Regions from separate parts of the Streptomyces sp. NPDC047079 genome, predicted to be linked through region 3. Evidence: riboswitches for the same ligand, from Rfam matches in the RefSeq annotation. Region 3 holds a riboswitch; each other region holds the start of a gene.
What was found. A riboswitch is a leader RNA that binds a small molecule or an ion and turns the genes downstream of it on or off. The one in region 3 is predicted to bind S-adenosylmethionine.
Positions count from the first base shown of each region.

Region 1: linked by a shared signal. The riboswitch ahead of ABZ823_RS11660 (aminotransferase class V-fold PLP-dependent enzyme) and the one ahead of ABZ823_RS26495 (amino acid ABC transporter permease) in region 3 are both predicted to bind S-adenosylmethionine.
Region 2: linked by a shared signal. The riboswitch ahead of thrC (threonine synthase) and the one ahead of ABZ823_RS26495 (amino acid ABC transporter permease) in region 3 are both predicted to bind S-adenosylmethionine.
Region 4: linked by a shared signal. The riboswitch ahead of ABZ823_RS15660 (hypothetical protein) and the one ahead of ABZ823_RS26495 (amino acid ABC transporter permease) in region 3 are both predicted to bind S-adenosylmethionine.

Region 1 is NZ_JBEYUZ010000006.1:168,298-175,513, forward strand. It holds gene ABZ823_RS11650 (cytochrome bc complex cytochrome b subunit) at 1-186, shown strand, start outside; gene trpD (anthranilate phosphoribosyltransferase) at 321-1,385, shown strand; SAM riboswitch class IV at 1,544-1,660, shown strand; partial or broken gene ABZ823_RS11660 (aminotransferase class V-fold PLP-dependent enzyme) at 1,863-3,264, shown strand; gene ABZ823_RS11665 (Lrp/AsnC ligand binding domain-containing protein) at 3,327-3,608, opposite strand; gene ABZ823_RS11670 (rhomboid family intramembrane serine protease) at 3,605-4,336, opposite strand; gene ABZ823_RS11675 (hypothetical protein) at 4,496-4,735, shown strand; gene ABZ823_RS11680 (NYN domain-containing protein) at 4,770-6,119, shown strand; gene ABZ823_RS11685 (NlpC/P60 family protein) at 6,449-7,216, shown strand, end outside.
Region 2 is NZ_JBEYUZ010000012.1:55,082-62,297, forward strand. It holds gene ABZ823_RS17765 (extracellular solute-binding protein) at 1-930, shown strand, start outside; gene ABZ823_RS17770 (DUF3263 domain-containing protein) at 970-1,197, shown strand; gene otsB (trehalose-phosphatase) at 1,292-2,137, shown strand; gene ABZ823_RS17780 (trehalose-6-phosphate synthase) at 2,258-3,685, opposite strand; gene ABZ823_RS17785 (glucosyl-3-phosphoglycerate synthase) at 3,799-4,770, opposite strand; SAM riboswitch class I at 4,920-5,063, shown strand; gene thrC (threonine synthase) at 5,082-6,362, shown strand; gene ABZ823_RS17795 (MoaD/ThiS family protein) at 6,359-6,634, shown strand; gene ABZ823_RS17800 (cold-shock protein) at 7,086-7,216, shown strand, end outside.
Region 3 is NZ_JBEYUZ010000028.1:20,248-27,463, forward strand. It holds gene ABZ823_RS26480 (DUF6510 family protein) at 29-271, shown strand; gene ABZ823_RS26485 (TetR/AcrR family transcriptional regulator) at 329-895, opposite strand; gene ABZ823_RS26490 (glutathione S-transferase C-terminal domain-containing protein) at 1,313-2,197, shown strand; SAM riboswitch class IV at 2,285-2,394, shown strand; gene ABZ823_RS26495 (amino acid ABC transporter permease) at 2,728-3,708, shown strand; gene ABZ823_RS26500 (amino acid ABC transporter ATP-binding protein) at 3,705-4,490, shown strand; gene ABZ823_RS26505 (ABC transporter substrate-binding protein) at 4,595-5,620, shown strand; gene ABZ823_RS26510 (LLM class flavin-dependent oxidoreductase) at 5,721-6,929, shown strand; gene ABZ823_RS26515 (NtaA/DmoA family FMN-dependent monooxygenase) at 6,952-7,216, shown strand, end outside.
Region 4 is NZ_JBEYUZ010000010.1:13,723-20,938, reverse strand. It holds gene ABZ823_RS15690 (DNA methyltransferase) at 1-891, shown strand, start outside; gene ABZ823_RS15685 (EcsC family protein) at 925-2,058, shown strand; gene ABZ823_RS15680 (DUF397 domain-containing protein) at 2,110-2,295, opposite strand; gene ABZ823_RS15675 (helix-turn-helix transcriptional regulator) at 2,292-3,149, opposite strand; gene ABZ823_RS15670 (hypothetical protein) at 3,275-3,484, opposite strand; gene ABZ823_RS15665 (DUF3293 domain-containing protein) at 3,505-4,059, opposite strand; SAM riboswitch class IV at 4,313-4,422, shown strand; gene ABZ823_RS15660 (hypothetical protein) at 4,478-5,509, shown strand; gene ABZ823_RS15655 (ATP-binding protein) at 5,645-6,118, shown strand; gene ABZ823_RS15650 (YceI family protein) at 6,573-7,216, shown strand, end outside.

The sequences.
Region 1 (7,216 bases), on a different contig from region 3:
CACGAGCAGTACAAGCCGGCCGAGATCGGCCCGACGGTCGACGAGAACGGCGTCGAGCGGAAGGTCAAGGGCCCGGAGAAGCTGCGTGCCAGGCTGAGCAACGCCTACTACGGGGAGAACAACCAGATCCCCAAGCCCACGGTCGAGGAGTACAAGGAGATCACGAGCGGCCACGGCCACCACTGATCGCTGCGCGCGCCACGCCACGGTCGAAGGGCCCCGTCCTCCTGGACGGGGTCCTTTGCCGTGTCCCGGGCTGGATAGGGTGGACCTGTTCGGAACGTGCGTCCCCGACCGGGACATCGACCCAGGAGCGGCTTATGAGCGCTGTGACCCCCGCTGGAGGCGACACCGCGGCGGGCCGTTCCTGGCCCCAGGTGCTGAACGGGCTGCTGGACGGCCGTGACCAGAGCGCGGACGACACGGCCTGGGCGATGGACCGCATCATGCGCGGCGAGGCGACGGACGCGCAGATCGCCGGGTTCGCGGTGGCGCTGCGCGCCAAGGGCGAGACGGTGGAGGAGATCACCGGACTGGTCCGGGCGATGTACGAGCACGCGAACGTCATCGAGGTGCCGGGGCCGACGGTCGACATCGTCGGGACGGGCGGTGACGGCGCGAGGACCGTGAACATCTCCACGATGTCGTCGATCGTGGTGGCCGGCACGGGAGCCAAGGTCGTCAAGCACGGCAACCGGGCCGCGTCCTCCGCGTCCGGGGCCTCGGACGTGCTGGAGAAGCTCGGCGTCAATCTGGAGCTGCCGGTGCGGCGGGTGGCCGAGGTCGCCGAGGAAGCCGGGATCACCTTCTGCTTCGCGGTGAAGTTCCACCCCGCCCTGCGGCATGTGGCCGCGGCGCGCGGCCAGCTCGGAATCCGTACGACGTTCAATGTCCTGGGCCCGCTGACCAACCCGGCGCGCGTGAAGGCGCAGGCGGTGGGCGTCGCGGACCCGCGGATGGCGCCGATCGTGGCGGGCGTCCTCGCCGAACGCGGCAACTCGTCCCTGGTCTTCCGGGGCGACGACGGACTGGACGAGCTGACGACGACCTCGACGTCGCGGGTGTGGGTGGTCCGTGACGGCAAGGTCACCGAGGAGGCCTTCGACCCCCGGGACGCCGGCATCGAGCTGGTGCCGGTGGAGGCGTTGCGCGGGGCTGACGCCTCCTACAACGCCGACGTGGCGCGGCGCCTGCTGAACGGGGAGACCGGGCCGGTGAGGGACGCGGTGCTGCTGAACTCCGCGGCGGCGCTGGTTGCCCTGGAGCCGACACAGGCCCCGCTGACCGAGCAGCTGCGCGCGGGGATGCAGAAGGCGGCGGAGTCGATCGACTCGGGGGCCGCGAGGCGGACGCTGGAACGCTGGGTGGCCGCGAGCAACCGGTAGTGCCCCATGGCGTTGGGGAGCCCGGCCCGGCCGGGCTCCCCAACGTTCCCGCCCCGTCCCCCCTTGCCCCCGCCCTACCGGCGCGGAGGGATGCCGTATGTCCCGGCATCCGGACAGAGGTTGCGGTCGGGTGATCACCTCACGTAGCGTCCTGCCCAGGTCATGAGCGACAGCCACTCGGCCCCGGCCGGCTGTCCGGCAACCCTCCGTCCGTGGCGGGGTGCCCCGGGTGAAGACCGGGCCGCAGGCAGCGAGGTCTGCGGCAAGCGCGGACCCCTCGCACGCTTGGGATGAGCGTGGGGCCAGGGGTCCTGGTCGTTCGAGGGAGCCTTCCGTGAGCAAGCGAATGCGCTAGGGCCGCAGAGCCCCGCCTCCGCATCCCCCTTTTCACCCTTTCCCGTGCCGTTGACGCAGCCGCGCGCCGCCCTGCGCGCCGTCCGGCGCGGTGATCACCTACGCCTTCACGGGAGTGCACCCATGTCCGTCTCCGCCCTTGCCGTCGACCAGTCCGTTTGTGCCCCGCTGCCCGTTCTGGGCCGGGATGTCAGCGTCCCGCTCGTCACCGGCGGCGAAGTCACCTACGCCGCGCTCGACTACGCGGCCAGCGCCCCCACGCTCCAGCGGGTCTGGGACGACGTGGCGGCGTACGCGCCGTACTACGGCAGCGTCCACCGGGGCGCCGGGTACCTGTCGCAGCTGTCCACGGACCTCTTCGAGAACGCGCGCCGGACCGTCGCCGCGTTCCTCGACTGCCGCGAGGAGGACCAGGTGGTCTTCACCCGGTCCACCACCGACTCGCTCAACCTCCTCGCAGCCACCCTGCCGGCCGGCTGCCAGGTCTTCGTCTTCGAGACCGAGCACCACGCCTCGCTGCTGCCCTGGCGGGACGCCCGCGTCACCTTCCTCGACGCCCCGCGCACCCCCCAGCAGGCCGTACGGACCCTGGAGCGCGCCCTCGCGGACCGTGAGCCCCACGGACCGGCCCTCGTCTGTGTCACCGGTGCCTCCAACGTCACCGGCGAGCTGTGGCCCGTACGCGAGCTTGCGGCGGCCGCCCACGCCCACGGCGCCCGTATCGTCCTGGACGCCGCCCAGCTGGCCCCGCACCACCCCGTGTCGGTGAGGGACCTCGACGTCGACTGGGTCGCCTTCTCCGGCCACAAGCTGTACGCCCCGTTCGGCTCCGGCGTGCTGGCGGGCCGCGCCGACTGGCTGCGCGAGGCCGAGCCGTACCTCGCCGGCGGCGGCGCCAGCCGCAAGGTCACGCGGCGCACGGACGGGGGAGTGGACGTGGAGTGGCACGAGACCGCGGCCCGGCACGAGGCCGGTTCACCCAACGTCATCGGCGCCTACGCCATCGCCTCCGCCTGCAAGGCCCTCACGGAAGCGGGCTTCGACACGCTCGTCGCCCGTGAGCAGTACCTCGTCCGCAAGGTCAGGGAAGGGCTCGCCCAGGTCCCGGAGGTCACGGTCCTCTCCCTGTTCGGTGACGACGCGCCCCGCGTCGGCGTCCTCTCGTTCGTCGTCGAGGGCTGGAACAGCTCCCATTTCGCCGCCGCGCTCTCCGCCGAGTACGGCATCGGTGTCCGTGACGGCCTCTTCTGCGCCCATCCGCTGGTGCGCACCCTGCTCGGCAGCGACCCTGGGACCCAGGGCGAGTGCGGGGCCCCCGAGGCCGCCCCCGGAGAGAAGTCCCTGAACGCCATCCGCGTCAGCTTCGGCGCGGGCACGCCCGACGAGCACGTGGAGCGTTTCGTCCGGGCGGTCGGGGAGATGGTCCGGGACGGCGCCCGGTGGCAGTACCGCACGCAGGACGGGCGGTGCGTCCCGGCGGTGTGACCGCGGGCCCTGTCGCCGTACCCCCTGGTCGTCGAGCTAGTTGTCGAGTCCGATCGCCTGGTCGTCGAGCTAGTTGTCGAGCCCGATCGCCTGGTCGTCGAGCTAGTTGTCGAGCCCGATCGCGAACGCCGCCTCCAGGTCGTGCTGGGAGTACGTGCGGAAGGCGACGTGCGTGTCCGTGCCGAGGACGCCCGGGATCTTGCTGATCCGGCCGGGGATGACGTCCGCAAGGTCGTCATGGGCCTTCACCCGGACCATGGCGATCAGGTCGTAGGTGCCGGTGACGGAGAAGACCTCGCTGACGGAGTCCAGCGCGGCGATCGACTCCGCGATCTCGGGGATCCGGTCCACGCTGGTCTTGATGAGCACGATCGCGGTGATCACGGCTGGTGTTCTCCCTCAGGGGCCTGGGCTGGTGGTTTCACCCTACTCGTACTGCCATAGCGCACCCACGCGTACAGGAAGCCCAGCGCGAAGCCCACGAGATGGGCCAGATAGGCCACGCCCGGGCCCTGGGAGGCGCGGCCCGCGGCGATCCACTGGAGCGTTGCCCAGAAGGGCAGCACCACCCAGGCGGGGAAGCGCAGCGGCAGGAAGAAGAGGAAAGGGAAGAGACTGGTCACCCTGGCTCCGGGGAACAGGAACAGGAACGCGCCGAGAACCGCGGAGATCGCCCCGGAGGCCCCGACCAGCGTCTGTGCGGAGTCGGCGTTGGCCGCCGCGTACCCGAGCAGCGCGAGAAAGCCGCAGCCCCCGTAGAACAGGGCGAACTCCAGATGGCCCATCCGCTCCTCGGTCATCGCCCCGAAGACATAGAGGAACAGCATGTTGCCGAGCAGATGCACCCAGCTGCCGTGCACGAACAGTGCCGTCGCGGGCGTGAGGGCGGCCCGTGGGGCCCCGCTGAACAGTTCCGTGGGGACCACCCCCCAGCGGGTGAAATAGGCCCGCTGGGCGGCGAGCAGCTCGTCGCCCCTGCCGTACGCCGGATTCAGGCCCGAGGCCGGTCCCAGCGCGAAGATCAGACAGCACAGGGCAATCAGTCCGTACGTCACGGGCGCCGACTGTCCCCGCAGCGCCCTGCCGACCGTACTGCTCCAGGTGCTGATCATGGGACAGAGCATGGCGTAACGGGATCGATCCGCACAGAGCGCCTCGCCGCGGGATACGGGCGGGCGGCGACTACCCGCCAGGCCGTAGGGTTACGAGCCACACGCTCCAGGGAAACTGGCGCATCACGGAGACTGGAAGAAGAGGGAAGAGCAGCCACGATGACGGTTCCCCTGCCGACCGAGACGACCCGCTGGCGCTGCATGCTCTGCGGCAACCTCACCCGGTTCGACGTGACCCGCTCGTCGAAGGTCGTCGAGTACGTGCACCTCGATCTGGCCGGGGAGCCGAAGGTCGAGGAGCGCGACGTGGTCAGTGAGACCATCGAGTCGGTGCGTTGCCGCTGGTGCAACGCCCTGGATCAGGTGGAGCTCGTGGACAGGCCGGGAGCCGGCTCCTGAGGGAGGCGGCCCCGCACAGACATTGGGGTGACGGATGGCGGAGACTTCGGGCGGGGAGCCGGTCGACGGCACCGCTGAGGTGCTCGACCGCCCGCTGCCCGACGGAGTGCGCCGCCGGGTCGTCCAGATCGTCTCGGACGGCTTCGGCGGACTGACGCTGGCCGAACTGCCCGCACAGCTGCGGCAGTACGCCCGGTTCACCCCGAACCGCCGGATCAAGTTCGCCGGCAACGCCATGGCGGCGGCCCTGGAGGGCGATGCGCTGTTCCGGCAGCGGATCGCGGAGAGGCTCAGAGAGGCGCAGCCGGAACTCACCGGCGCCCTCGACTCCGGCTCGCCGCCCCCGGCCGCGGACCCGCTCGACGTGGCGGCCGCGGCCTATGTACTGCGCCCGGCGGGCTGGGTGAAGCTGGTGACCGCCGCGGGCGAGGAAGCCCAGCGGGCGGACGCCGAGCGCGCCGACGAGGAGAACCGGGCCGAGCTGGAGCGGCTGCGCGCGGAGCTGGCGGCCGCCCGCGAGCAGACCCGCACGGAGACCGAACGGCTGCGCGGGGAGCTGGAGTCGGCCCGCAAGGAAGCCGAATCGCTTCACCGCAAGCTGCGTTCCGCGCTCAGTGACGTCAAACGCGGCGAGGCCGCCCTGCGCAAGGTCCAGGGCGAGGTCGAGGCCGTGCGCGCCGAGAGCCAGGCGCAGGTGTCCGTCGCGGAGAGCGAGACCCGGCGGCTCAAGGCGCGGCTCGGTGAGGCGGAGGCCGCCCTCGAGGCCACCCGCCGGGCGGCGCGCGAGGGGCGCAGCATGGAGGACATGCGGGTGCGGCTGCTGCTCGACACCGTGCTGGACGCCGCCCAGGGGCTGCGGCGGGAGCTGGCGCTGCCGCCGGTCTCGGTGCGGCCCGCGGAGACCGTCGACGCGGTCGAACCGGGACGGATGACGCCGAAGGACATCGCCGCACGGGCGCTGTCCGAGAACGATCCCGCCATCCTCGACCAGTTGCTCGCGCTGCCGCAGGCGCATCTGGTCGTCGACGGGTACAACGTCACCAAGACCGGCTATCCGCAGATGCCGCTGGAGAAGCAGCGGCTCAGGCTCCTCGGGCAGCTCTCGCAGCTCGCCGCGCAGACCGGCGCGGAGGTCACGTGCGTCTTCGACGGGGCCGAACTGGCCGCCCCCGTGCTGCTCGCGCCGCCGCGCGGAGTGCGGGTGCTGTTCTCCAAGCCGGGCGTCACCGCCGACGAGTTGATCCGTCAACTGGTGCGTGCGGAGCCGCCGGGCCGGCCGGTCATCGTGGTCTCCACCGACCGCGAGGTGGCCGACGGGGTCGCCAGGGCGGGCGCCCGCCCGGTCGCATCGGCGGTCCTGCTCAAGCGGCTTTCCAGGGCATAACGGACTTCCCTGTCGCGCCATGCCCGTTGCGTCGAACGCCCCATGGGTCGCCTACGCCCCAAGCGTAACGTCCGCCAGGCATGCCCGAATTGGGCCGGTCATGACGCAACGTAGCGTCAATGTCGCATCACTGCACGTGAGTTCCGTGCAAAAATTGCATTGCGTGACCGGATTTTGCCCACTCAGGATTTGAACTGATCACAGCAAGGTCACTAGGGTCTGGCCTCGAACCTCCGCACGAGTGATCACTCACATGGGGTGAGTGACGGCGGAGGGCACCGCCCGCCGGCGTATCGGTAGGCGGCTGGAGGAAGAAGGAGCTCGCCCCCGTGGCGTCCCACCGTCGACCCAAGCAGCCGAGCCGTGCCCGTGTGACCGTGCTCACCACCGCCGCCGCCGCTGCCGTGGCCCTCAGCGCGCAGGCCGCCAGTGCCGCCCCCAGCGAGAAGCCGAGCAAGGACGAGGTCAAGTCCAAGGTCGACAAGCTCTACCAGGAGGCCGAGCAGGCCACCGAGAAGTACAACGGCGCCAAGGAGAAGCAGGACAAGCTGGAGAAGCAGATCTCCACCCTGCAGGACAAGGTCGCCCGGGGTCAGGACGAGCTCAACCAGCTGCGCGAGGGCATCGGCACCATGGCCAGCGCCCAGTACCGCACCGGCAGCATCGACCCCTCCGTACAGCTGTTCCTCTCCTCCAACCCGGACGACTACCTCGACAAGGCCTCCACGCTGGACCAGTTGAGCAGTCAGCAGGTCGAGGCGCTGAAGAAGATCCAGGAGAAGCAGCGCGAGCTGGCCCAGGAGCGCCAGGAGGCCTCCGACAAGCTCAAGGACCTCGCCGCCACCCGGACCGAGCTCGGCAAGAAGAAGCGGGAAGTGCAGGGCAAGCTCGCCGCGGCGCAGAAGCTCCTCAACTCCCTGACCGCCAAGGAGAAGGCGGCACTCGCCGCCGAGCAGAGCAGGGCCAGCCGCGCCAGTGAGCGCAGCGTCCTCGGCGGCGACACCGGCTCCGCCTCCAGCCGGGCCGGCGCCGCGTTCTCCGCCGCCCAGACCAGGATCGGCTCGCCCTACGTCTACGGCGCCACGGGCCCGACCTCC
Region 2 (7,216 bases), on a different contig from region 3:
GCCGACGAGGTGCTCTCGATCCCGGTCCAGGCGGACTTCGCCTCGGAGCTGAGCAACGCGGGCAAGGTGAACCGGACGCAGTACGGCATGCCGTTCGCCGCGTCCACGCGGCTGCTCTTCTACAACAAGACGCTGTTCTCCCAGGCGGGCATCCAGCCGCCCGCGACCTGGAGCGGTCTGGCGGCCGATGCGCAGGCGCTCGAGGCCAGGGGCGTGAAGTTCCCCTACGCGCTGCCGCTCGGCCCGGAGGAGGCCCAGGCCGAGACGATGCAGTGGCTGCTCAGCGGCGGCAGCGGCTACCTGGACGGCTTCGGCTCCTACGACATCGACTCCGCGCAGAACGTGGGCACCTTCACCTGGCTGAAGGAGGAGCTGGTCGGCAAGGGGCTGACGGGTCCGGTGGCGCCCGGCCGGCTCAACCGCGCCGACGCCTTCGCCGCGTTCACGCGCGGTGAGGTCGGCATGCTCAACGGCCACCCCTCCCTGATGAAGATGGCCCGTGACAAGGGCGTGAAGTTCGGCATGGTCCCGATGCCGGGGGTCAGCGGCCGGGCGAAGTCCGCGATGGGCGTGGCCGACTGGATGACGGCCTTCAAGCAGAACCGGCACAAGGACCAGATCCGCGCATTCCTCGACTACGTGTACGACGAGAAGAACGTGCTGGACTTCTCACGGGAGTACGACCTGCTGCCGGTCACCAACTCGGCGCAGGAGACGATGGCGGCGTCGTCGAGGGACGCGGACCTGGAGCCCTTCCTGGAGCAGCTGCCGAGCTCGGAGCTGTACCCGGTCGGTAAGACGTCCTGGGCGGGCGTCAGCGCGAACATCAAGAAGCAGATCGGCAAGGCGGTCGACCCGGGCGGCAGCCCGTCGGCCATCCTGGGCCAGATCCAGCGGGCGGCGGTGACGGCGGACAGCGCGGCCGGCTGAGCGGTCCGCTCTGTCGGCCCCTGGGGCTACCGTTCCCCCATGGAACAGCTCAATCCCCGGGAAAAGGCCGTCCTCGCGCTGGAGGGGCGCAGCTTCTCCGGGCCGGGGGCCAAGGAGCGGGCCATCCGGGAGCAGCTGGGCCTCGCCCCCGTGCGCTACTACCAGCTGCTCAACGCCCTCCTCGACGACCCGAGGGCCCTCGCCCACGCCCCGGTCACCGTCAACCGCCTCCGCCGTGTCCGCGAGGTCCGCCGCACAGAACGCTGACGGGGCCGGTCGGACAGCGCCGCCAGCCACGCGCGAGCGGACCCGCAGGGCTGCGGCAGGCGTGCATCCGGTGCCGCGCGGATAGGGTCGTTGCATGGGCAGCCACACGGACTCCTTGCCGACGCCCGCCACTGCGGCCGGGCGCGACGGTCTCGACGCCATCCTCACGCGGCCCGAGCGGGCCGTCCTCGCCTTCGACTTCGACGGGACGCTCGCCCCGATCGTCCCGGACCCCGATCAGGCCCGCGCCCACCCGGACGCGGTCCCCGCCCTCGCGGCGCTCGCCCCCAAGGTCGCCTCCGTCGCGGTCGTCACCGGCCGCCCGGCCGGCGTCGCCGTCCGCCACGGCGGCTTCGCGGGGGTGCCCGGCCTCGACCACCTCGTCGTCCTCGGCCATTACGGCGCCGAACGCTGGGAGGCCCGTACCGGCACCGTCAGCGCCCCCGCCCCGCACCCCGGCGTCGCCGCCGTCCGCGCGGAACTCCCCGGCTTCCTCGACGAGATCGGTGCCTGGCGGGGCACCTGGATCGAGGAGAAGGGGCGGGCCGTCGCCGTGCACACCCGCCGGGCCGATGATCCACAGGCCGCCTTCGAGGCCCTGCGCGAACCACTCGCCGACCTCGCCACCCGCCACGGCCTGATCGTCGAGCCCGGCCGCATGGTCCTGGAGCTGCGCCCGCCGGGCATGGACAAGGGAGTGGCCCTGCTGGACCACGTCCGCGAGATCGGCGCCGGAGTGGTCATGTACGCGGGCGACGACCTCGGCGACCTCCCCGCCTTCGCCGCCGTCGACAAACTCCGCTCCGACGGCGTGCCCGGCCTGCTGGTGTGCAGCGGCAGCGAGGAGGTCACGGAACTGGCCGACAGGGCGGACCTGGTGGTCGACGGCCCGGAAGGGGTCGTAGGGCTGTTGCGGGCCCTGGCGGGCGGGCTCGGGTGAAGCGCCCCTGACAGCGGACAGGGGCGCACCACGGACAGGGCGCTCGTGCCGTCGCGGCCCGCAGCTCGGCCGCGGCGGCCCCGGCGCCCTGGGACCGCCCGTATGCGGCAGAAGCGGCCCTCAGCCCTCCAGCGCGGCCAGCTGGTCCAGGAACCACCGGGCCGGAGGAAGCGCCGTGGCCTGGGCGGCGAGCCGCTTCGTGCGCTCCGCGCGCTCGCCCGGCCCCATCGACAGCGCCTCGTGCAGCGCCTGAGCCGTGCCCACGATGTCGTACGGGTTGACGGTCAGCGCGTCCTCGCCCAGTTCCTCGTACGCCCCCGCCTCCCGCGACAGCACCAGCGCGCAGCCCTCGTCGGAGACCACCGGGACCTCCTTGGCGACCAGGTTCATGCCGTCCCGGATGGGGTTCACGAGGGCCACGTCCGCCAGCCGGTACGCGGCGAGCGAGCGCGCGAAGTCGTCCTTGACGTGCAGCTCCACCGGAGTCCACCCGGCGGTGCCGAAACGGGAGTTGATCTCCGCCGCCACCCGCTGCACCTCCGCCGTGTAGTCGCGGTAGACGGCCAGGTCCTGGCGGGACGGGTACGCGAACGCCACGTGGACGACCCGTTCCCGCCACTCCGTATGCGACTCGAGCAGCTCCTCGTACGCCAGCAGCCCGCGCACGATGTTCTTCGACAGCTCCGTGCGGTCCACCCGCACGATCGACTTGCGGGGCCTGCCGTCGGGGGCCGTACCGATCTGTTCGCGCAGGGTCCGCATCCGCTCGGCCACGTCCGGCCGGTGCGCCCGCTCGCGCAGGAACTCGGCGTCCGCGCCCAGCCCGTGGACACCGATGCGGGTGCCCGAGGCGATGCCCGGACCGAGGACCGCGTGACAGCTCTCCGTGAACGCGTCCGCCCACCGCTGGGTGAGGAACGCCGCACGGTCCGCGCCCAGGATTCCGCCGAGCACCTGCGCGGCGATGTCGTCGGGCAGCAGGCGGAAGTACTCCGGCGGCGCCCACGGCGTGTGCGAGAAGTGGCCGATCCGCAGGTCGGGCCTCAGCTCGCGGAGCATCCGGGGCGTCAGGGTGAGGTGGTAGTCCTGCACCAGGACCGCCGCGCCCTCGGCCGCCTCCTCGGCCAGCGCCTCGGCGAACGCCCGGTTGTACGTCTCGTAGGCCGCCCACTGCCGCCGGAACTCCGCGTCGAAGACAGGCTCCAGCGGCGTCTGGTACAGCATGTGGTGCACGAACCACAGGACCGAGTTCGCGATGCCGTTGTACGCGTCGGCGTGCACCTGGGGGTCGATGTCGAGCATCCGTACGCGCTGACCGCCGGTGTCGGCCGGGTCCAGCGTGCCGCCCGTTTGCCGTACCGCCTCCCGGTCGCTGTCGTTCAGCGCCGAGCAGACCCACACCGCGTCCGCGTCGGGGCCGATCGCCGACAGGCCGGAGACCAGTCCGCCCCCGCCGCGCTTGGCGGTGAGCCGGCCGGTCTCGTCCAGCGCGTACGAGACCGGGCCGCGGTTGGACGCCACCAGAACGGAAGCCGCATTCGAAGCCATGCCACCAAACCTAGCCCGAGCCGAAAACGCTCAAACGTTCCCTTCAGCCGTATGCGAAGCAGCACAACGCGGTGGCGTCGCGGCGGCGGACCGTTTCCCTCCGCGGGGAAGGCTCAGGCCGCCCGCCGGTCGGCGTACTCCGCGATCTCCGCCATCGGCGGGCGCTCCTCCGTGTCCACCGTGTACGTCCGTGGCTCGAAGCCGCCCTCGATACGCTCGAACTGGGTGAGGGCGGGGCGGACCAGATGGCCACGGGCCAGCCGCAGCTGTGCGGTCCGGTAGATCGCCGCGGCCATGCGGCCCAGCGCCTGGCCGTCCTGGTGGCGGTGGATGCGCACGCCGACGTCGACCTGGGCCAGGGCGTCCAGGCCCACCAGGTGCAGGGCGTCGACCAGCATGCCCAGTTCCACGCCGTAGCCGACCGGGAACGGGAGCCGCTCCAGCAGGGAGCGGCGGGCGGCGTACTCGCCGCCGAGCGGCTGCACGAAACCGGCCAGTTGCGGCCAGTGCATATTGAGCAGCGGGCGCGCCATCAGCTCGGTGACGCGGCCGCCCTGGCCCGCCGCGGTCGTCCCGGAGGCGCGCTCACCGGCCAGGGCCAGGGGCCGGTCGTACATCGCCTTCACGAGGTCCACGCCCGGGTCGGTGAGCAGCGGGCCCACGATCCCGGAGACGAAGTCCGAGGAGAACTCCCTCAGATCCGCGTCGACGAAGCAGACGATGTCCCCGCGGGTGACCAGGAGGGAGCGCCACAGCACCTCGCCCTTGCCGGGCACGGCCGGGATGCGCGGCAGGACGGCGTCGCGGTGCACCACCGTCGCGCCGGCCGCCGCGGCGACCTCGGAGGTGCGGTCCGTGGAACCCGAGTCGACGACGACGATCTCGTCCACGAGCGGCACCTGCTGCATGAGGTCGTGGCGGATCACGGCGACGATCTCACCGACCGTCTCCTCCTCGTTGAGCGCGGGCAGCACGACACTGACCGACGAGCCCGAGGTGCGTTTGGCGGCCAGGATCTGGTGGAGCGGGCGATCGGTCACGGACCAGGAGCGGGTGCTCAGCCAGCGCTCGACTTCTTCCAGCACGGTCTGCGCTCCTCACATTCGGTGATCCATCTCGCGGTTCGGACGACTGTCTCAACTGTCCAGGCCTTCGGTTACAGTCTTGAACAACGCCGGTGACCATCGCATGTCGGAGGTCGCCGCCGCTTATCACCAGTGAAACAACCGCATACAGCTCATCCAGAGGGGCAGAGGGACACGGCCCGATGAAGCCCCGGCAACCCTCCAGCCGGTTCTCGTCTTCCACCGCGAGGCTCCCGGCTAGGGAAGGTGCCAAATCCGTCTCGCGGCGAGATGCGTCGTGAGGAAGATGAGGAGAGAGGGCCTCGCCTGACATGGCTGTGCAGACAGTTGGAAGCACCACCGACTCCGTGAGCCTCGGCCCGGCCGCGGCCCTGTCCTGCCGCGAGTGCGGTCACAGGGTGCCCCTCGGCCCGGTCTTCGCCTGCGAGGAGTGTTTCGGCCCGCTGGAGATCGAGTACGACTTCTCGGGCTACGACACCGAGGAGCTGCGGAAGCGGATCGAGGCCGGCCCCGCGAACATCTGGCGCTACGCGCCGCTCCTCCCGGTCCCGGCGGACGTCGCCGACAAGCCGAACCTCAACCCGGGCTGGACCAAGCTCGTCAAGGCCGACAACCTGGCGCGAGAGCTGGGCGTGACCGGCGGGTTGTATGTCAAGGACGACTCCGGCAACCCGACGCACTCCTTCAAGGACCGCGTGGTCGCCCAGGCGCTCGAGGCGGCGCGCGTCTTCGGCTTCACCACCCTCTCCTGCTCCTCCACCGGCAACCTTGCGGGCGCGGTGGGCGCCGCGGCGGCCCGGGCCGGCTTGCGCTCCTGCGTCTTCATCCCGCACGACCTGGAACAGGGCAAGATCGTCATGGCCGCGATCTACGGCGGCGACCTCGTCGGCATCGAGGGCAACTACGACGATGTGAACCGCTTCTGCTCGGAGCTGATCGGCGACCCGGCCGGCGAGGGATGGGGCTTCGTCAACGTCAACCTGCGTCCCTACTACGCGGAAGGGTCCAAGACCCTGGCGTACGAGATCGCCGAGCAGCTGGGCTGGCGGTTGCCGGACCAGATCGTGGTCCCGATCGCCTCCGGCTCACAGCTCACGAAGATCGACAAGGGGCTGCGGGAGCTGATCGGCCTCGGGCTGGTCGAGGACAAGCCGTACAAGATCTTCGGTGCGCAGGCCGAGGGGTGCTCGCCGGTGTCCACCGCGTTCAAGGCGGGCCACGACGTCGTACGGCCGCAGAAGCCGGACACGATCGCCAAGTCGCTGGCGATCGGCAACCCGGCGGACGGTCCGTACGTCCTCGACATCGCGCGCCGCACCGGCGGGGCCGTGGAGGACGTGACGGACGAGCAGATCGTGGACGCCATCAAGCTGCTCGCCCGCACCGAGGGCATCTTCGCGGAGACGGCGGGCGGTGTGACGGTGGGCGTGACGCGCAAGCTGATCGAGAGCGGTGTGCTCGATCCGACGAAGACGACCGTCGTCCTCAACACCGGGGACGGTCTCAAGACCCTGGACGCGGTGGCGGGCACCGGCCTCACCGCGACGATCCGTCCGACCCTGGACTCCTTCCGAGAGGCTGGCCTCGCATGAGCGTGACCGTTCGCATCCCCACCATCCTGCGCACCTACACCGGAGGCCGGGCCGAGGTCGCCGCCGAGGGCGCGACCCTCGCCGAGGTCATCGCCGACCTGGACAAGAACCACGCCGGCATCGCCGCCCGAGTCCTCGACGACCAGGGCAAGCTGCGTCGCTTCGTCAACGTGTACGTCGACGACGACGACGTCCGCTTCGAGCAGGGCCTCGACACGGTGACGCCGGACGGCGCGGGCGTCTCCATCATCCCGGCGGTCGCGGGCGGCTGACGGCCACTCACCCCCGTGTGACCGTTACCCACAGTAACGAGAACACTGAGAGTTCATCGAATTGCCCTCTCCGTGAGAGAAACGGAGGGGGCAATTCTGCATGGTTGAGCGAGGTACAGTTGGGGAAGCCGCTCCCGGTTTCCCGGTCGGACACCCCGGAGTCCCTGCCGCCTACCCGACAAGAAGTAGCCAAAGTAGGCAGGGTTTTTGCGCCATTCGTTCCATTTGCCGGGCCCGACTTGCCCTGAATTAGAGTGAATTCTCCGTACATTCCCGACCGGTCATGCCCGGATTTCTCGTCCGATTGACCTGTTGCAGACGGCAGTTGGGCAGATACATTCAGCCGCGGTCGACGCGTTCCGGCGCACGCCCCCAACCGTTGGGGGGTGAGGTCTGACCCGGATCCGCGAGGTGTGGATCTGTGCAAGGGCCAGTAATAGGGGAGTTAGGCATGGCTCAGGGCACCGTCAAGTGGTTCAACGCGGAGAAGGGGTACGGCTTCATCGCGGTCGACGGTGGTGCGGATGTATTCGTCCACTACAGCGCGATTCAGATGGACGGCTACCGCACCCTGGAAGAGGG
Region 3 (7,216 bases):
CCGTAACCCACCGCACCGGAGGCCCATCATGGCGGACGCGACCGCGCACCTCGACGGCAACTGCCTTGCCGGCCCGCTCTCGGAGATCCTCGCCGTGGAACCCACCACGGCCTGGTGGCGCCGTCCCGAGTGCGCGCGGTCGGGCCCGCTCGCCGAACTCCATGTCTACGGGCCGGAGCCGGGACTGACCGCATGCTGCCCCGGATGCACGTACATCGCGCTCAGACTGGTCCGGGACGGGGGATACGTCTGGCTGACGGTGGGCGGCTGAACGGGCGCTTTCCGATTCCGTACCGCCCAGGTGTAGTCCTGGCGCTCGTTGGAGCCGTCAGTAGTGGGTGATTCCTGCCGCCAGAGTCCGCGTCCAGGGGGCTTCCACCTCGTCGGCCCCCATGGACACGATCAGGTGACAGAGCATGCCCACGGCGAAGAAGTCCTGGATCTGCCTCTCGCTGCCGCCGGATGCGCCTCGGACGTACTCCACCAGCCGGGCGTACCCCTGCCGGACGGCCTCGCGCACCGCGGGTTCCGAGACGGCCGCGGCCTGCGCGTGGAGCTGGATCAGCATCAGGTCGTTGTCGCTGATCAGCTTGGCGTAGGCATCGCCCATGACCGACAGCACGACCTCGGGGGAGCTGCCCCGGGCCTCGGCGGCCGCCCGTTCCAGACTCGCCCGCACCTGTACGAAGCAGTGCTCGACCACGGCGACGAACAGAAGTTCCTTGTTGGGGAAGAGCCGGTAGACGTACGCCTGGGAGATGCCCGCCGCCTTGGCCACCTCGGCCGTGGTGGTGCCGAAGTAGCCCCGCGCGGCGAACGCCCCGATCGCGGTGCGCAGCACGGTATCGCGGCGCTCCTCGGCGGTGGACAACTGGCGGGGGCGATCCTTCGGCATGTGAGTAGCCAATCACTCACATCGGGCACTGTCAAGGCGCGGCGAACACGCACGGTCCTGCCGTCACCCGGAGACCGCAATCGTCCCGCGCGTGTGGCCCTCTCACTCCGCGGACCGCCCCTTGACGCGGACCGGAGCCCGATCGACACTCCAGTAGGGATTTCCTAGTGAACGGGTAGGGAAGCATGGGACGCCTGGAGCCGGTCAACGGCCGTGCGCACCGCACACGCCGGCGGTCCCTCCTTCTGACCTCCCGCCGTCACATCGATCTGCTGCGTGTCTGCAGCGCATCCGGTCCCCTGCGCTGAACCGGCGGTGCCGGGCCCGCGCCCCACCCCGTCGCCCGGCGGCCGGGGAGCCCCGCCCGCCCGTGGGCCGCCCCCTCGCACCTTCGCGCAACCAACCCCGGGGAGAGACATGTCCGCCCATGCCCTGACCGCGCTCCCGTCCGCCCAACCCGCCCCCGCCTTCCGCGGCAGGATCGGCCGTGACGCCCGCAGCGGCCACTACGCCGTACCGCGGCGCTACCGCCTCCACCTGTCCCTGTCCTGTCCGCGGTCCCTGCGGATCGCCATCACCCACAGCCTGCTCGGCCTCGACGAGGTCCTCCCCGTGACCCTGCTGCCCGCGGTGCCCGACGGGCCCAGGGGCGAGCACTCGGCACTGCGCCCCCTGTACGAGGCGAGCGCCCATCGCTACTCCGCGGCCGCCGTGGCGCCGGTGCTCAGCGACGACTGGTCGGGCCGGATCGTCAGCACCCATGCCTCCGACATCATGCGCGACCTGGCCCACCGCTTCGGCGCGGGCCGCCCCGCGCTCTACCCCCAGGGCGCCGACGCGGAGATCGAGGGTGTCCAGCGCCTGTGCGCCCAGGGCATCGAAGCGGCCGCCCAGCGCGCCGGACGCGCCGACGCCGACGAGGAGGAGCGGCACGCCGCGCTCACCTCGCTGCTGCGCACCCTGGGGTCACTCAACGGGCGGCTGGCCCGTCAGGGGTATCTGTTGCCTGAACAACTCAGCGCCGCCGATGTGCAGTTGTGGGTGAGCCTGGTGCAACTCGACACCGTGCACCGCTGGCACCTGGACGCGGCCGCGGTGCATCGCGTCGCCGACCACCCGCACCTGTGGTCCTACGCCCGCCGGCTGGCCGCCCACCCCGCCTTCGGACCACACCTGGACCTCGACGGCATCGCCCGCCGGCATCACGCGCACTGTCGCGGACTCGAGGCCGCGGGCGCTGCGGTGCAGATCCTGGACTGGGCGGCGCACCTTCCCGAGGGCACGGCGGCACGGCCCTGTTGACGGACGCGCGGCGCGCCGCGCCACGTATCACGTGACGGACGCCCGTTGACAGCGCTCGGGGCGCCTGCCTTAACTTACGGCCAGAAAGGTCATGAGCGTCGGCGACAAGCCCTGGCTGGCTGACCGGCAACCCTCGCACCGCGGTGGGGTGCCCCAGGTGACGACCCGACCGGATGACGTTTCGGTAAGCGCGTGGCCCCCGGGCCCGGAACAGTGACGGTGGCAGTGATGTACGCAGCTTCGAGGACAGCCGCTCCGCGGCCCCGGGGCTGCGTCCTGCTGTGCGCGAACCGTTCCGTCGACCTGCTCCGCGTCAACAGCGCACTGTGTACCACCCCGGGCTCTGCCCGCCGCCACGCCTGACGGCGTTCCGCATCCCCGACGCGCACCGCCGCCGCGGTCCGCCCACGTTTCCGTCCCGCCCTTGGTCCCGTGCGCCTCCCACGCCCCCTCACTCCCGGCGGTCCCCGCCGCCCGGTCGTGCGGCGGCGCGCGCCGCCCCGGGGCGTCCGACTCCGCTGGAGCCTGCCATGAGTGAATCCCCCGGCGCCGCCGTGTCCCTCGCCCCGTCGCCGCCCGACGAGACCGCCGCGGGGCCCCCGAGGGCCCAGCGGGTGCTGCCCCTGCGCCGGCCGGGCCGCTGGATCGCCACCGCCGTCGTGCTCGTACTGATGGCCCAGTTCGTCCATGGACTGGTGTCCAACCCCTTCTACCAGTGGGACCGTTTCACCTACTGGTTTCTGCGCCCCACCCTCCTCGACGGACTGCTCATCACCCTCGAAGTGACCGCGTTCAGCGCGGTGCTCGGGCTGCTCGGCGGAATCCTCCTCGCGCTGGCCCGGCTGTCACAAAGCCCCGTGCTGCGCGGGCTGAGCTGGATCTATGTATGGGCGCTGCGCTCCATACCGCTGATCGTGGTGCTGATCTTCCTCTACAACTTCGGCGCGCTGTACAGGACGCTGAGCATCGGCGTCCCCTTCGGCCCCGCCTTCTTCACCTTCGACGAGTCACGGCTCGCCACCGACATGGTCGTCGCCGTCGTCGGTCTGAGCCTGAACGAGGCGGCCTACGCCGCGGAGGTCGTCCGCGGCGGCATCCTCTCCGTCGACCAGGGCCAGCACGAGGCGGCCGCCGCACTCGGGCTGCCCAGGAGCTACCAGTTCAAGAGGATCGTCCTTCCGCAGGCCCTCAGATCCATCATCCCCCACTACGTCAACCAGCTGATCGGCCTGATCAAGGGCACCTCGCTGGTGTTCTACGTCTCGCTGCTGGACCTGTTCGGCTCCGCGCAGACCATGGGCAGCACCTACCCCGGCGACATCGTCCCCCTGCTGCTGGTCGTCACCGTCTGGTACCTGATCCTCACCAGCCTCGTGTCGGTCGTCCAGTTCTACGTCGAGCGGCACTACGCCCGCGGCGCCACCCGGTCCCTGCCGCCGACCCCCTTCCAGAAGCTCCGCAACGGTCTTCACGACCTGCGGGAACGCGCGCGCGAGGAGGCCGCCGTATGACCACCGGGACACCGGGCACCCGCCCCGCCGCCGTCGAGGTCCACGACGTGCACAAGTCGTTCGGCGCCCACCGGGTGCTGGACGGCATCGAGTTGACCGTACGGCCGGGCGAGGTGACCGTGATCCTCGGCCCGTCCGGCTCCGGCAAGTCGACCCTGCTGAGGGTGATCAACCACCTGGAGAAGCCCGAACGCGGCTACGTCAGCGTGAACGGCGAGCCCATCGGCGTGCGCCGGCACGGCGACCGCCTGAAGGAACTGAGCGAGCGGGCGATCCTGGCCCAGCGCGGCCGCATCGGATTCGTCTTCCAGAACTTCAACCTCTTCCCCCATCTGACCGTGCTGGACAATGTGGCCGCCGCCCCGGTGGCGACCGGCCGACTGACCAAGCCGGACGCCCAGGAGCTGGCCCGCGACCTGCTCGGGCGGGTCGGACTCGCCGACAAGGAGCGGGCCTATCCCCGGCAGTTGTCGGGGGGTCAGCAGCAGCGCGTGGCCATCGCCCGCGCGCTCGCCCTGCGCCCCGGAGTCATCCTCTTCGACGAACCCACCTCCGCCCTCGACCCCGAACTCGTCGGCGAGGTGCTCGCCGTCATCAAGGACCTGGCCCGCGGCGGCACCACCCTCGTCATCGTCACCCACGAGATCGGCTTCGCACGTGAGGTCGCCGACCGGGTGGTCTTCATGGACGGCGGCCGGATCGTCGAACAGGGACCGCCGGACCAGGTGCTCGACCGCCCACGGCACGAGCGGACGAGGGACTTCCTGAGCAAGGTGCTCTGACCACACCTCCCCTCACCGCCCCCCTGGAGCGAGAGGACCGCCCGGTCCGCGTTCCCCCCAGGCCTTTCGTGTCCCTCCCCACCGCTCACCGAACAAGGACAGCCATGCGCACCCTCACTCTCCGCACCCGCTTCCGCCGCGGCCTCACCGCGGGCACCGCCGTCGTCACCCTCGCAGCCGGGCTCGCCGCCTGCGGGGGCACCAGCGACGCCGCCACCACCACGGAGAACGCGGCCTCCGGCACGGTCGCCGTGGGGCAGCTCTCCAACGGCGCCGCCCGCCAGACCACCCTGAAGGTGTCCGAGGTGAAGTCGATCAGCGCCGAACTGCCCGCGGCCCTGCGCAGGAGAGGCACCCTTCAGATCGGCGTCGGCGCCCTGCCCTCCGGCCTCCCGCCGCTCGCGTACGTCGGCGGCGACCAGAAGACCCTCACCGGCGCCGAACCCGACCTCGGACGTCTGGTGGCCGCCGTGCTCGGCCTCAAGCCGGAGGTGAGGAACTCGACATGGGAGAACCTCTTCGTCGGCCTCGACAGCGGCAAGGTCGACATCGCCTTCTCCAACGTCACCGACACCGAAGAGCGCAAGAGGAAGTACGAGTTCGCCTCCTACCGCGAGGACAACCTCGCCTTCGAGGTGCCGAAGCAGAGCACCTGGAACTTCGACGGCGACTACGAGAACCTCGCGGGCAAGACCGTCTCCGTCGGCTCCGGCACCAACCAGGAGCGGATCCTCCTGGGGTGGAAGGCGAAGCTGGCCAAGGAGGGCAAGAAGCTCACCGTCAAGTACTTCCAGGACAACAACAGCCTCCATCTGGCGCTGGCCGGCGGCAGGATCGACGCGTACCTCGGCCCCAACCCGTCCATCGCGTACCACATCACCCAGGGCGCGCACACGCCTCGGGCCACCCGCAACGCGGGCACGTTGTCCGGCGCCGGCGAGACGCTCCAGGGGCTGATCGCGGCGACGTCGAAGAAGGACAGCGGCCTGGCGAAGCCGGTCACCGATGCCATCAACCACCTGATCGAGAACGGCCAGTACGCCCAGTGGCTGGCAGCCTGGAACCTGTCGAACGAGGCCGTGGCCAAGTCGGAGACCAACCCTCCGGGCCTGCCGCTCGACAACTCCTGATCCCCGGCGAAGCCCTCGCGCCATGCGGCCGGCCGAGGCCGCACTGCTCCCGCGAGGGTCCGTCCACTCTCCTTACGGACATCCAGGAAGGCACCCACTCGTGTCCTCAACCTCTCCCGCCCCCCTGCACCTCGCCGTGGCCCTCGACGGCACCGGCTGGCATCCCGCCTCCTGGCGCGAGCCGGAGGCCCGGCCCCGGGACCTGTTCACCGCCGGCTACTGGGCCGACCTGGTCGCGGAGGCCGAGCGCGGTCTGCTCGACTTCGTGACCATCGAGGACGGGCTCGGCCCGCAGTCGTCGCACGCACTCGACCCGGACGAGCGCACCGACCAGGTCCGCGGACGGCTCGACGCCGTACTGATCGCCGCCCGCATCGCACCACTGACGCGACACATAGGGCTGGTGCCGACCGTAGTCGTCACGCACACAGAGCCGTTCCACATCTCCAAGGCGATCGCCACCCTCGACTACGTAAGCACCGGTCGCGCGGGCGTACGCGTCCGGATCAGCGCGCGCCCCGGCGAAGCCGCCCACTTCGGCCGCCGCACCCTGCCCCGTATCGACGGCTACGACAGCCCCGGCGCCCAGGAGGTGCTGACCGACCTCTTCGACGAGGCCGCCGACCATGTCGAGGTCGTGCGCCGGCTCTGGGACAGCTGGGAGGACGACGCGGAGATCCGCGACGTGGCCACCGGCCGGTTCATCGACCGCGACAAGCTCCACTACATCGACTTCGCGAGTCGCCACTTCAGGGTCAAGGGCCCCTCCATCACCCCGCGCCCGCCCCAGGGCCAGCCCCCGGTGACCGCGCTCGCCCACCAGAGCGTGCCGTTCCGGCTCCTCGCCCGCTCCGCCGACCTGGGCTATGTCACCCCGCACGGCATCGAGCAGGCCCGCGCGATCGTCACGGAGGTCCGGGCCGAACAGGCCGCCGCCGGACGGGCCGAGGAGCCGTTGCACCTCTTCGGCGACCTGGTCGTCTTCCTCGACGACGACCCCGCCGAGGCCACCGCCCGCCGGGAGCGTCTCGATGCCCTCGCCGGGGAGCCGTACACCGGCGACGCCCCGAACTTCACCGGCACTCCCACCCAACTGGCCGACCACCTTCAGGAGTTGCAGTCGGCCGGGCTGTCCGGTTTCCGGCTGCGCCCCGCCGTCGCCGGGCACGACCTGCCGCGGATCACCCGCGGTCTCGTCCCCGAACTCCAGCGCCGCGGCGCGTTCCGTACCGCCTACCAGGCCGACACCCTGCGCGGGCTGCTGGGACTCGTCCGACCCGCCAACCGCTACGCCGCGCCCGCCGCCTGAGCCGGAAGGAACCCGACGAACCATGAGCAAGCCGCTCAAGCAGATCCACCTCGCGGCCCACTTCCCCGGCGTCAACAACACCACCGTGTGGAGCGACCCGAAGGCCGGCAGCCATATCGAGTTCAGCTCGTTCGCGCACTTCGCACAGACCGCCGAACGCGCCAAGTTCGACTTCCTGTTCCTCGCCGAGGGGCTACGGCTGCGCGAGCAGGACGGAAAGATCTACGACCTGGATGTCGTGGGACGCCCCGACACCTTCACCGTGCTCGCCGCGCTGGCCGCCGTCA
Region 4 (7,216 bases), on a different contig from region 3:
GCCAAGATGCTCCATCACTACGACAACCGCTTCTCTACGTACCAGGGTGCCACTGAGAAGCAGCTCAATCAGGGCACGTTGCCACGGCTCACGGCCGAGCAGCATCAAGACGCCTCGGCTGTCCCGATGCCACGGTACTGGGTCCCTGAACAGGACGTGCCTACAGACGAGGTCGACAAGAACGGCAAGGAGATCAAGCTGCCGGGGGTTCGGTCAAGGCTTGCTGCCAGGGGGTGGGAGCGGGGCTGGGTCCTCGGGTGGCGGGACATCTGCCGGGCGTCCGACGAGCGCACCATGATCTGCTCGGTCGCGCCTTCGTATGGCTTCGCGCACCCGTTCCCTCTCGTCGTTCCCTCCGATCCGGAGTATGCGCCCTTGTTGCTTACGGTTCTGTCGTCCATGGCATTCGACTACTCCGTACGCCAGAAGATCGGCGGCACCCACCTCACGTACGGCTACGTCACGCAGCTCCCCGTGCCCACACCGAAACATCTCGCGCCCCACAGTGACTTCTTGATGCCGCGCCTCGCAGAACTCACCTACACCTCCCATGACATGAGAGCCTTGGCCAGCGATCTCGGCGACACCGGCACCCCCTTCCGCTGGAGCTCCGACCGCCGCGCAACGATCCGCGCGGAGCTGGATGCCCTCTTCTTCCACCTGTACGGCGTCTCCCGTGACGACACCTCGTACGTGCTCGACACCTTCAACGTCACCCGAGACAACGACATGAAGGCGCACGTGACGTACCGCACCAAGGAGCTGATCCTCGCCGAGTACGACCGCATGGCCGCAGCCGGCGTCGGCCTCGAAAACCCCCTGGTGGACGGCGATAACTACATCTCCACCCTCACCCCGCCCCCGGGCCACGGCCCCCGCCACCCCGCCTGACAGCTCGCCCCAGAGACAGGAGCACAAGGGACCATGAGCAACCCGCAGCAGCCCGATCGGCTTCCCTCGGACTACGAGCTCGAGGCTTGGCGTGCCATCCAGCAGTTCAAGGGCCGTCCACTGTCACGAGCGATGAGTAACGCCGGGGAGCACGTGGCCAACGGCGTCGCGCAACTCGGCAAGCGCGCTGCAAAACAGCTGGAGAACCACCCGCGGGCCCGATCGGCGGTTTCGCGTGGACAGGAAATCGTCGCCAAGGGTGCTCAAAAGGTCGGCGCCGGGGCTCGCGGAGCCGCCGATGCCCTGCCGGACTGGAGCGGCACTGCTTTGCAGTCCATGCGGCGGACGGTGGGACGGGTGTCGCGAGCGGGCCTCTCCCCCAAACGCGTGGTGGCGCGTCACAAGAAACGGGGGCACGAGGTCGAGTCGCTCTCCGACCTGCGCCGCCTGGACCTCCAGCAGATCGACGCGGTCCGTGGACGTGGGGCGAGCTGGTACTACCCGGCCGTCGCGGCGCTCTCGGGAGCGACTGCGGGACTTGCGATCTCTGGAGGAGAGCTCGTCATCGCCGCCTCCGCCGGCGCTGCGGCAGCGCCTTCGGGAGGTGCGATCGCGGGCGCCTTTGCCGCCGATACCGCTGCTGTCCTCGGACTCGCTTCCCGCGCCGTCGGCCATGTCTCGCTGTTCTACGGCTACGACCCCGAAGAGCCTGCCGAAAAGCTCTTCGTGATGTCTGTCGTCAACGTCGGAACGGCAAGTTCTGCCACCGCCAAGAACGCCGCGATGGCCGACATCTCGCGGCTCACCCAGGCGCTCTTCCGCGGCAAGACGTGGGAAGTCCTCAGCGAGTCAGTCGTCACCAAGGTCTCCACGCAGTTCGCGAAGGCGTTCGGCTTTCGTCTCACCAAGAAGGGGCTCGGCAAGGCCGTACCCGCATTCGGGATCGTTGTTGGAGGCACCCTCAACTGGACCACTCTGGAGGGGATCGTCGACGCCGCCGACATGGCGTACCGGCGGCGGTTCCTCCTGGAGAAGTATCCGCATCTCGCTGACGAGGAGGCACCCGGACCATTTCTCGGCGACGACCCCGATGTGCCGGACGACGCCGACGAGGAGATCAGCGTGCTCGACGAGATCGTCGAGGCGGGCGGACCCGACCTTCACTGACCCGTTGTCCCGGCGGTGCACGTCATCACGCGACCGCCGGGACGACGCGGCTCAGGACCCCGCCGCGAACCCCACGAACCGCTGCCACTCCTCGCGCGCGACAGCGAAGTGCGGACGCGTCATGTCCTTGGAGTCCCGTACGTGTACGGCCTGTTCGGTGACAGCGACCTCCACGCAGCTGTCACCCTGGCTACCGCTGTAGCTGGACTTGAACCAGGCCAGTTCCGTCGTGCTCATAGCTCTCCTCGGAGTCGCCCCAGCAGCCCCCGCGAGTCCTGGGCGTTCAGGGCCTGCGAGCGAAGTGTGTCATAGCGCTGCTGGAGCAGGCTCACCTCTTTCGGGTCGGAGATCAGACGGCCGTTCTGCTGCCCCTCGGAGTAGGCAAGCCGCTGCCCCTTCGGGGTCTCCAACAGCTGGAGCGGGCCGTCGAGGCAAGCGTGTAACCCCGCTTCCAGCGGCACGATCTGAAGTGTCACGTTGCGCGGTGCGCTCAGCTCCAGCACGTGATCGAACAACTCCCGCATCTGGCCCGCGTCTCCGGACCGGCGCCGGAACACATGCTCCTCGACGATGAAGCTGAACGGGGTCGTCGGCCGTTCGTACAGCATCCGCTGGCGTTCCATCCGCCGCTCCATGAAGCTCTCAAGCTGGTCGTCCGGCGCCACCGGAACGGTCCCCTCGAACACCGCCCGCGCATACCCCTCCGACTGCAACAACCCCGGCACCAACCGGCACTCATACGTACACAGACTCACCGCCACACGCTCCAGCCGAGCCCACTGCCGGAACCAAGCCGCCAGCCCCGCCTCCCCCCGAGTCAGAAACCGCGCCGAGTTCCGCAGCGCCCCCGTGTTGCCCAGCGCCTCCTCCGCGCGCTCGACGAAAGACGCATCCGGCATCCGGCGCCCCAACTCCACTGACTCCACTGTGTGCTTGGAGAAGCGGACGATCTCGCCGAACTCCACCCGGCTCAGCCCCGCATGCTCGCGCAGCGCCTGCACGACCGCTCCGAACGTCCGCAGGCTGTCCGACGGGTCCGGTTCCCGTACGCACTCCGCTCCCGCCGCCGGTTCGACGTTGTCGGTCGTCATTCGAGGCCCACCTCCAGGTGCACACGTACCAAACCCCGCATCGACACCCCAGCGTGGCCAACTCGAATTCGTACTGTCCACCGAACGTGTCCGTACGCCGACTCACCGTACGGAGGCGGCCCGCGTCAGCCCGTGCCCTCCACATAGGGACAGGCCAAGTGGCGCAGCGGGGACGTCTTGTCCCACACGTGCCAACGCGCGCCGCACACCGGGTCGGTCTCGTAGGTCACCTCCGCCGGGAAGCCGTCGGCCTTGATCCGCTGGGCAGGCGGACCGGCCAGCTTCCTGCCGCAGCGGGGGCAGTGGTCCGGCGTGCGCATGGGATACATGCCCATGGGTTCATCTCCTGTGTATGTCAGCTCTCGCCGAGGTGCCGCTCCGACGATCCGTCCGAGCGGTCGCGCTCGGCGTCGCCGCTCGGGCGAAGCGATGCAAGCCGGCGGCTCTGGCACGCGGCCCATCCGCTCACAGCCGCAGCCTCGTTGTCGCATGCCAGCACGCGCCAGGCGTCGGGGGTCCAGGCGAAGATCGCGTCCTGGCCGAAACGCCGTCCGAGTTCCCGCGCGGCAGCGTCGCTGAGGCCGACGACGGCGACGCTCTCCTCGCGGTGCGTGCCGCACGCATCGCCTCCTTCGGCGGACCACCAGGTGAGAGCACGGCTGCGGATCTCGTTGACCAACAGGCCCTGAGCGCGGGCGTTGTCGTCGGCGGAAGCGGTACGCCCACGGGGATTCCAGGCCGTGATCACGTGGACGGTGCGGCTGCCGGCTGATTCCGGGAAAGAGCCTTCAGCTGTGCCCCAGGGACGCGGTTCGACTCGTACCGTCCGGCCCTGGAACCGGATGTGGGCGACCGCGGTCCGGTAGAGATCCCAGTTACGAGGCGTACCGGTTGCGTCGGTGGCGTGCACAAGGGCCTCCTGTGAAACGAAGGACCCCCTTACACGTCGTGCAGGGAGATCGGTGCTCGTCCCCACGGGTTCATGGGGGCGTGGTCCTGGCCGGTAGGCCACTCGCGCAGTGGGCGAGATGGTCGGCCGGCGGCTGTCCCGGCCATGCGCGACGCCCGGTTGGCCGAGCCGCAAGATGTCATGACTCCCGCCCCGGAGTAAAGGGTTGTGGGAGATGTTGCGGAAGATCGACGCGGGTGTTAGCTTCCCGCTCGGTCGTGTGTTCCAGCGCCAAGTCCCGGCTTGCTGGACGGCATCCCCGCCCTGGACGAGGTGCTCCGGGTGACGGCCGAGCCACGCGAAATGCGTGGGAAACCGCAGATCACCGGGGTGTGGCAACAGCGCTACCGGGGTCCTTCGACTCCGGGAGGCTACTGACATGCCCGTTCCCTCCGAGACATCGCCTGGCCGCGAAGGCCTTCCGCTCATCGACCTCGCTGCCGCGCGGGCACGGTTCCGCACGGCCGAGTCGAGCGGCCTCGGCCGGCCGGGGACCGACGAGCTCTTCGACGAATGGCTCGACAGCTTCTGCGATATCGCCTTCTACCGCAACGGGGACCAACCACTGCAGGCACGGGCAGTCGACATCCGCGACGAGGTGCCTGAGTGGCTGAGCAACAGCCGTATCGGAAAAGCACGGCTGGAGGCGGTCTGCCTCACCCCGGGCCGGCCCTCACCTTCTCCTTGCCAGGAACCTGTCCCGGTTTCCATGGCGGTTGAGGCTGCCGAGGACGCCACCCAGGCCGACGAGACAGCCACCGGCACGTGTTGCTGCGTGCCTGGTCTCTGCTGGTGCAGCGAGGCGGACAAGGAGCGCTACGCCAAGGTGGACAACCCTGAGGAGTGGGAGCACGGCGACGACGATTGCCTCCTGGAACTCGTGGACGCCTTCCCCGGAGGTATGGCGCAGGACCCGTCGTTCGACCTGAGCGGCGAGCTCCCACCGGACTTCGACAGACGCTCGCTCCGGGGACTCGCCCTTCTCGCCGAAGTCGCCCAGAGGACGCTGGACGCGGAAAGATGGGACACGGTCGGGCCCTGGCGTCTCTGGTGGTCCTCCTGCGTTTGTGATGCCGCAGCTTCCCCGAACGAAACCCCGGATGCGGATTCCTCCGGCAATGACGCGAATGGGGAATCAGGCGAGATCAGCTACTACGTGTCGGTCGAGAACGACGGTGACACCCACACCGTCGAGCTCGTCGGGACACGTTGGGGAGATGAGCATGTGATGTACCGCGGACCCGTGTCGGAGCCCAGCGGCATGTTCGAGGACGCCGGAAGTCTGGACGCGCTGCGGAGCGTACTGGAGCGGGTGACCGAGCAGGTGCGGGAGGCCGGTTACGAGATGGGTGGCGAGTGGACCGTCAACTGGTCCCGCTGCTACGTCCTTCTGGACCTGGAGCATTACTGACAGCCCCTTGGCGTTGCCGCATCGGCTCAGTGACGGCTGACCGTCGTACCGTCCAGGGGATGCGCCCGTACTCTCACGCAGCGTACGGGCCCTTCCCCTGGCGTGCGCCCCCGCGTGCCCCCCACGGTGGCCCTCATGAACGTGACCATTCCCCACGCATCCACCGCCGCCAGGACTTTCGCGCAACAGCTGTCCTCCACCCGTCGCGGCGCAAGGCTCGCCCGGTTGCTCACGGCTGCGGAGTTGCGGGCCTGGCAGGTATCACCGTCCGTGGTCGAGCGCGCGGAGCAGATCGTTGCGGAGCTGGCGGCCAACGCGGCGCTGCACGGCCGGGTTCAGGGCCGAGACTTCCGCCTGGCGCTCCGCCTCGACCGTACGGGCGGCCTGCTGCGGATCGCGGTCACCGATGCTCGGGGTGACCACATCCCGTCAGCCGTCACCGACTTCGGGACATGGCCCGACAGTGAGACAGGCCGTGGCCTTCTCCTAGTTACCGCCCTGGCCGACCGCTGGGACACGGAGCCGTACCCGCCGGGCGGCAAGACCGTCTGGGCGGAAATCGACATCTCTAGCGCCCAGGGTTCCCGGCAGATGGAGGGACTCGACTGACGCCGGAGCGGGCGTCGCGGACGCACGCGGCGTGCGGCCATGCGGCGCCTGCGGCTGGACCATGCCGGGCGCCCGAACCCGCCCACGCGTTCTGGCCCCGGCTCTGAGTCGTCCCAACGTGCGGGCAATGTGTGGGCCGCGTGATGGAGCGGCGAGCCCCGCGTACACCTCGGGGAATTTTGGGTGCCGTTCGCCACAGCAGCGGCGCAAAGCGCAAGGCCAAGGAGTCGCGATACGGCCCGCTGAATACGGCCATTGGGGTGGTCGGACGCGCTGGAGTGTGTTGCCGCACGTCGACATCAGCGAGGAACCGCTCCGCACCGCCTGTTCTATGATCGTTGAAAAGTTGATCTCATCGCGCCTGCAACCAGTTCAGGAAAGCTCTTGGCAACCGTGGACGTCGGCACGTCCGCGAGGTTCGCGGTGGTGACACGGCTCAAGAAAGGCGAAGAGCATGGCCCTCGGACTGCTCCGGCGTCGGCGTTCCCGCACCGCTTTCGGTGCCGCGCCGGGCCTCTCCGTACCCCTGCCGGCCGGCGCGGGCGCATACGCCTGCGAGGTCGTCGATCCCATGGGGCAGCCCCTGGGGGGTGCCGAGGTCACGGTGACGGCGCTGGACAGCCACCGCGTCGTCACGTGCGGCACCACCGACCCGTACGGCCTGTTCATGGTGACCCTGCCGCCGGGCTCCTACAGCGTGATGGCTGCGGCGGAGGGGCTCACACCCGCCCGCGAGCACGTCGACATGGTCGCCGGAGCCGTCCTCGCCCCCGCGCGCATCGCGCTGCTTCCCGCCCGCCAGCTGGAACTCCCACCGCCCGGCACCTGGTTGTTCGACCCGCCGCACACCGCGATCCGGTTCATCGCCAAGCACGTGGGCATGGCACACGTCCACGGCCGCTTCACCCGTTTCGACGGCGGCATCCGCATCGCACCGGACATGGCCGACTCCCAGGCCTCGGTACGTATCGACGCCTCCAGCATCACCACGGGCAACAAGACCCGTGACAACCACCTGCGTTCCGCGGACTTCCTCGACGTCGAGCGTCATCCGTACATCGACTTCACCAGCACCCGGTTCGTCTACCGCGGCGGCTC